Linked DNA regions of Ruegeria pomeroyi DSS-3. The main gene of each other region encodes a partner of the protein of the gene in region 2 in a complex. Links are inferred from orthologs where the notes say so. Each region holds a gene or a part of one and is shown on either strand. Other genes may lie near its edges.

Region 1 (3,268 bases), 480 kb from region 2 along the record:
GTCGACACCGAATAGGCCAGCAGGTCGGGATGTGTGCGCCGCGCCGCGACCGAGGTCAGGTTGATGATCGCACCCGCCTGCCCCTCGCCGTTTTCGCCGGCCTGCTTGATCATCCGCTTGGCTACCGCCTGGCTGAGGCGATAGGCCGGGAACAGGTTCTGGTTCAGGGCAACGCGCACAGAATCGTCCTCGGTATCCAGCGGATCGGTCGGGATCACCTGCCGCGCGCCATTCACCAGAATGTCGATCTGGTCGAACGCATCGATCGTGGCGGACAGCAGGTTGGCAACGGTCAGCCGCTCGCGCAGGTCACCGGCGAAATAGCGGATATTGCCATCCTCGGCCAGGTCGCCCAGCTGCTCTTCCAGCCCTTTTTCATCCATGTCCGCGAACATGACATTGGCCCCGGCCGAGGCGAATTGGCGCGCGATGGCAAGGCCGATACCATTGGCCGCGCCGGTGACGATGGCGGTCTTGCCTGCGATGGAAAAGGACATGAGCTTTCTCCTGACTTTGGGCGCAACTTAGCCGGGTTCAGCGCCGGGGGCGAGAGGCGTGAAAGACCTTGAACCGGTTGTCGCCCGCAACCTCGGCCACCTGCTGAAACCGCTCGTTCAACGCCGCCTCGTAGGGCAGGTGCCGGTTGGCCACCATCCACAACTGCCCCGACCCGGTCAGATTGCGCGCCGCTGCGGTGATAAAGCCTTGCCCCAACGCCGGTTCGGCGGCACGCCCAGTGTGAAAGGGCGGGTTCATCACCACGCAATCCAGCCGCTCGGGCGCCTGCCAGCTCAGCACGTCGGCCCAGTGAAAGCTGGCGCGCGGATCGTCGATATTGGCGCGCGCGCAGTCCAGCGCGGCATGGTCGGCCTCGACCAGATGCAGCGCACGCACGCCCTCGCGCGACAGGATCCCCGCAGACAGATACCCCCAGCCCGCGCCCAGATCGGCGATCACCTTGCCGGGCTTCTGCGGCAGCGCCTCCAGCAGCAGGGCCGAGGCGGGGTCGACCCCATCGGCGGAGAACACGCCGGGTGCGGTGCGAAACCCCGCAACCTGCTGATCGGCGGGCGGGACCCAGTCGGAAAAATCCGCCGCCTCAGCGTGGAACCAGAAGATCTTGCCATGTGCCTTGGACAAAGGCCCCTCGACCGCGACCCGCTTGCGGATGTCCTTGAGCAGGCTGTCGACCCCGTCGGTCTTGGCCCCGTCCACCACCACCCGCCCGGAGGCGCGGCGGCAGGCCTCGGCCACCATCGCGCGCGCCTGCGCCTTGGCGCGCGGCAGGATCACCACCGCATCGGCGCAGGGCGCATCCGATTGCGCCACGGTATGAAAGCCGCGCGCGGCGAAATGGTCGTGCCAGGGGCGATAGGGTTGCACCACCTCGGTATCGGGCGGCAGCGCCGAGAGGTCGTGATCGGGCGTCGGACCCAGCACCGATAAAGGCGCGCTCAGGTCCAGCCCCGAGGCCAGCGCAAGCTCAAGACGCGAAGACATGTTCGGATATCCGTTCCGGGACCTTGCGGCGCAAATGGCGCGGCATCAGTCCTCTTTTTCCATGGTGCATTGCAGCGGATGCTGATGACGGCGGGCGAAATCCATCACCAGGCTGACCTTGGTCTCTGCAATCTCGTGGCTGAAGACACCGACCACCGCGACCCCCTTCTTGTGCACGGTCAGCATGATCTCGAACGCCTGCGCGTGGTTCATGCCAAAGAACCGTTCCAGCACATGCACGACAAATTCCATCGGCGTGTAATCGTCGTTCAGCAACAGCACCTTGTACAGCGGCGGGCGCTTGGTCCTGGGGCGCGTCTGCAACAGGACCGAGGCATCATTGTCCTGGTCATGCTTGTCCGACATCATGTGCAATTGTGCAGTCATGGGGTGCGCGTATCCGATTCCGGGTTCGGTTTGGTCGCAAGCTTATATAACCTTAGCGCAGAAATGGAAAAGAGAAAGCAAACGCGACAGATGGTGCAAAATCTGACCACTGTCGGCTTTGATGCCGATGACACGCTCTGGCATAACGAGCGGTTCTTTCAGATGACGCAGGACCATTTCGCCGGGCTGCTGGCCGATTTCGCCGAAGCCGACCACCTGATGGAGCGGCTGTTGGCCGCCGAACGGCGTAACATCCGCCACTATGGCTACGGGGTCAAAGGCTTCACGCTGTCGATGATCGAAACCGCGATCGAGGTGACCGAGGACCGGGTGCCCGCGGCCGTGATCCGGCAGCTGATCGAGGCCGGGCAAGAGATGCTGGCCCACCCGATCGAGCTGTTGCCGCATGCCCGCGCCGCGGTCGAGGCAGTGGCGCAGACCCATCGCGTGCTGCTGATCACCAAGGGCGATCTGATCGACCAGGAACGCAAACTGGCGCAATCAGGGCTGGGCGACTTGTTCCATGGGGTCGAAATCGTCTCTGAAAAGACGGCCCAGACCTATGAGACCGTCTTCGAGCGTCATGGCGAGGGGGCCGGGCGGGCGATGATGGTGGGCAACTCCATGCGCTCGGATGTGCTGGCGCCGATCCTCGCCGGGGCCTGGGGCGTTTACGTGCCGCACGGGCTGGAATGGGAGATCGAAAAGGCCGATCCGCCCGAAGACCGGACCCGGTTTCACAGCCTGCCGGACCTTGGCGCCCTGGCCGATCTGGTCGGGCAGCTGGGTTGAGCCTGAATCGCGCCCGGCGTGATCTGTGTCACGAAACAGGCCGCTTCGAATCACGCGGTGCCGCGCCACAATATTGCCATGATCGCCGGTGTTGGGTCGTGTCTCGCCCCACCCCCTAGATGTGGTTCAGGGGCGTGGCGGAATTTCCGCCGATGTTCACAACCTGCGGGTTTATTTTGAGAATTCGCTGTGTTAGCCTTGGGCAAAGCAGAATAAACAAGCCAGCCGGAAACCGGCGGCCCGAGGCAGACAGAGGCAATGATCGTGCAGGTTCGGCAGAAAATGCCGGCCCGTTTGGGCCTGATCCTTTTTTTCGCGATCTGGATGATCGCGGCGCTCTCTGGTGTGGCCAGGGCAGCCCCCTATGCCGCGATGGTGATCGACGCGCGCACCGGCGAGGTGCTGCATGCCACAAATGCCGATACCCGTCTGCACCCGGCCTCTCTGACCAAGATGATGACGCTCTACATCGCCTTCGAGGCGGTCCGCAATGGCGAGCTGACCATGGATACCCAGGTGCGGATCGACCCCTTCGCCGCTAAGGAACCGCCCTCGAAACTGGGCCTGCGCGCGGGGCAAAAGATCGCCT
Region 2 (3,363 bases):
TGCGCACCCGGACCGAGCCCTGTTTGAGGTGGCAATACTGGGTTTCCCAGCCGTCTTCGTGGCGAACCACCACGCCGTTGCCGCATTCCCGGCCTTTGACCTCGGCGGCATTTTCGGGGCCATAGATGCGGTCGACGACCCCATCGCGCATGCCGGTCACGATACCGGGGGCCGAGGCCAGCACGTCGACGCCCGCGCGCATCTGCGCCAGCGTGGCGAGCGAGAAATCGGTGCCCTTGTGCCCATCATAGCTGAGCCCGCCACAGGTAAAGTCACGTGCGCCTGTGTCCGGGTCGCGGTCGACATACTGCTGGATATGGCAGGTCTCGCCCAGGGTGCAGGCGATGGGCAGGTCCAGAACGGGATCGCTCGCCGCGGGCAAGGCGGCGAGCGAGAGAAGGAGCGTAAGCCCCAGGCGCATCAATCGGCGGTCAGCAGCGGCGGCCTGTCGCCAGAAATCCGCGGCCGGTCGGGGCCGTCGATCTGCAACACCAGCTCTCCGGCCTTGACGCTGACCCGGACGACACCGCCCTTGGCAAGCTTGCCGAACAGCAGTTCCTCGGCCAGCGGCTTCTTGATGTGTTCCTGGATCACCCGGCCCAGCGGGCGGGCGCCCATCTTGTCGTCATAGCCCTTGTCGGCCAGCCATTCGGCGGCCTGCGGAGTCAGTTCGATATGCACATGACGGTCCATCAGCTGGGCCTCCAGTTGCAGCACGAACTTCTCGACCACCTGCAGAATGACCTCCTTGGGCAGCGGCGCGAACGAGATCACCGCGTCCAGACGATTGCGGAACTCGGGCGTGAAGGTCCGCTCGATAGCGGCGGTATCCTCGCCCTCGCGCCGGTCGCGGCCAAAACCGATGGCCGATTTCGCCTGTTCTGCGGCGCCCGCGTTCGAGGTCATGATCAGCACCACGTTGCGGAAGTTCACCGTGCGCCCGTTATGGTCGGTCAGCTGGCCGTGATCCATCACCTGCAACAGGATGTTGTAGACATCCGGATGCGCCTTCTCCATCTCGTCCAGCAACAGCACGCAATGGGGATGCTGATCGACCCCGTCTGTCAACAGCCCGCCCTGGTCAAAGCCGACATAGCCCGGAGGCGCGCCGATCAGACGGCTGACGGCGTGTTTCTCCATGTATTCCGACATGTCGAAACGCAGCAGTTCCACGCCCAGCGTTTCTGCAAGCTGTTTGGCCACCTCGGTCTTGCCGACACCGGTGGGACCGGCGAACAGGTAGTTGCCGATGGGCTTTTCAGGCTCGCGCAGCCCGGCGCGCGCCAGTTTGATGGCGCTCGACAGGGCCTCGATCGCCTTGTCCTGGCCGAAGACCACCCGTTTCAGGCTGGCTTCGAGATCTTTGAGAACCTCGGCATCGTCCTTGGTGACGTTCTTGGGCGGAATGCGGGCGATCTTGGCCACCACGGCCTCGATCTCCTTGACGCCGATGGTCTTGCGCCGCTTGCTTTCGGCGACCAGATGCTGCGCCGCGCCGGCCTCGTCGATCACGTCGATCGCCTTGTCGGGCAGCTTGCGGTCGTTGATGTAGCGCGCGCTGAGTTCCACCGCCGACTTGATCGCATCGGCGGTATAGCGCACTTCGTGATGCTCCTCAAAATAGGGTTTCAGCCCTTTCAGGATCTTGACGCTGTCCTCGACCGTGGGTTCGTTCACATCGATCTTCTGGAACCGGCGGCTGAGCGCGCGGTCCTTCTCGAAATGCTGGCGGAACTCCTTGTAGGTGGTCGACCCCATGGTGCGCAGCTTGCCGCCCTGCAACGCGGGTTTGAGCAGGTTCGAGGCGTCCATCGCCCCACCCGAGGTGGCCCCGGCGCCGATCACGGTATGGATCTCGTCGATGAACAGCACCGCGTCGGGGTGATCCTCAAGCTCGTTGACCACGGCCTTGAGCCGTTCTTCGAAATCGCCGCGATAGCGGGTGCCCGCCAGCAGCGCGCCCATGTCGAGCGAATAGATCGTGGTCTTTGACAGCACCTCGGGGATTTCGCCAGCGACGATCTTGCGCGCCAGGCCCTCGGCGATAGCGGTCTTGCCAACGCCGGGATCGCCCACCAGAAGCGGGTTGTTCTTGCGGCGGCGGCAGAGGACCTGAATGCAACGCTCGACCTCGTGATCGCGCCCGATCAGCGGGTCGATATCGCCGGCGCGCGACTTGGCGTTCAGGTTCACGCAATACTTGGACAGCGCGCTTTCTTTCTGCTCGCCGTCGCCAGAGGGCGCGCTCGATGTCTCTTCCTCGCCATGTTCGGCGCCGGTCACGGGTCGGTTCTCGCCAAAGGCGGGATCCTTGGCGACACCATGGGCGATGAAGTTGACCGCATCATAGCGGGTCATGTCCTGTTCCTGCAGGAAATAAGCGGCGTTGGATTCCCGCTCGGCAAAGATCGCGACCAGCACGTTGGCGCCTGTCACCTCGGTCCGGCCCGAGCTTTGTACATGGATCGCGGCGCGCTGGATCACGCGCTGGAACGCGGCGGTCGGGACCGCCTCGGACCCGTCGATATCGGTGACGAGGTTCGACAGATCCTCGTCGACGAATTCCACCAGAGTGTCGCGCAATTCCTTCAGATCGACGCTACAGGCCTGCATCACCCGAACCGCGTCGGGTTCGTCCAGCAGCGCCAGCAGCAGATGCTCCAGCGTGGCGAATTCGTGGCGCCGTTCGTTTGCAGCCGCCAGGGCGGCGTGAATGGCCTGCTCAAGTGTGCTCGAGAATGAAGGCACAGGCGTGCTCCTCTGTCTTGGGTCGGGAGGGGGCCGAGTAGCGGTCGGACCCCACATCCAACCATGTGCTCATAGTATTAGAGTTTGGTTGATGTGTGCGGCTCTTCAAGGGTTTTCTTGCCTTTGCCGCTCACATTTATGGTGACAGGTGGCGCGAATGTTGCATTTGCGGCATCAGAAGTGGTCCTTGCGGGCGCGGATTTCCGCAAAGACACGGGCGGGATCGGCCCCTTGCATGCCCAGAAGGCTCTGGATACCGGGATCGGCTGCGCGCAGGAAGGGGTTGGTGGACTTTTCCAGCGACAGCAGGCTGGGGACGGTTGGCCGCCCCTCGGCCCTTGCCTGATCTATCTCTGCGGCGCGGGTTTTCAAGGCCGCGTTATCCGGATCGACGCTCAGGGCGAAACGGGCGTTGGACTGGGTGTATTCGTGGCCGCTGCACACCAGGGTGTCGTCGGGCAGGGCGGCCAGCTTCGACAGGCTGGCCCACATCTGGTCCGGCGTGCCCTCGAACAGGCGGCCACAGCCCAGCGCCATCAGGCTGTCGGCGGTAAACACCGCCTTGCCGGTCGGCAGGTGGAACGCGATATGCCCGACCGTGTGGCCCGAGACATC

What was found.
Region 1: the proteins of clpA (region 2) and clpS are in contact, whole or in part, in a solved structure (PDB 1LZW), measured with the Escherichia coli proteins. The link is inferred for Ruegeria pomeroyi DSS-3 from one-to-one orthologs.

The regions. Positions count from the first base shown.
Region 1 is NC_003911.12:3,856,954-3,860,221, forward strand. The notes cover bases 217-3,167. They hold clpS (ATP-dependent Clp protease adapter ClpS), read right to left. Parts: upstream 1,888-3,167; coding sequence 1,546-1,887; downstream 217-1,545. Other genes in these bases: SPO_RS18520 (SDR family NAD(P)-dependent oxidoreductase), read right to left, coding at 217-497; SPO_RS18525 (class I SAM-dependent methyltransferase), read right to left, coding at 535-1,500; SPO_RS18535 (HAD family hydrolase), read left to right, coding at 1,978-2,679; SPO_RS18540 (D-alanyl-D-alanine carboxypeptidase family protein), read left to right, coding at 2,938-3,167. Also shown: more of SPO_RS18520, read right to left, coding at 1-216; more of SPO_RS18540, read left to right, coding at 3,168-3,268. UniProt on the Escherichia coli protein: Involved in the modulation of the specificity of the ClpAP-mediated ATP-dependent protein degradation.
Region 2 is NC_003911.12:3,375,226-3,378,588, reverse strand. Bases 85-3,130 are described here. They hold clpA (ATP-dependent Clp protease ATP-binding subunit ClpA), read right to left. Parts: upstream 2,749-3,130; coding sequence 421-2,748; downstream 85-420. Other genes in these bases: gloB (hydroxyacylglutathione hydrolase), read right to left, coding at 2,923-3,130; SPO_RS16060 (M23 family metallopeptidase), read right to left, coding at 85-421. Outside these bases: more of SPO_RS16060, read right to left, coding at 1-84; more of gloB, read right to left, coding at 3,131-3,363. UniProt on the Escherichia coli protein: ATP-dependent specificity component of the ClpAP protease. It directs the protease to specific substrates. It has unfoldase activity. The primary function of the ClpA-ClpP complex appears to be the degradation of unfolded or abnormal proteins.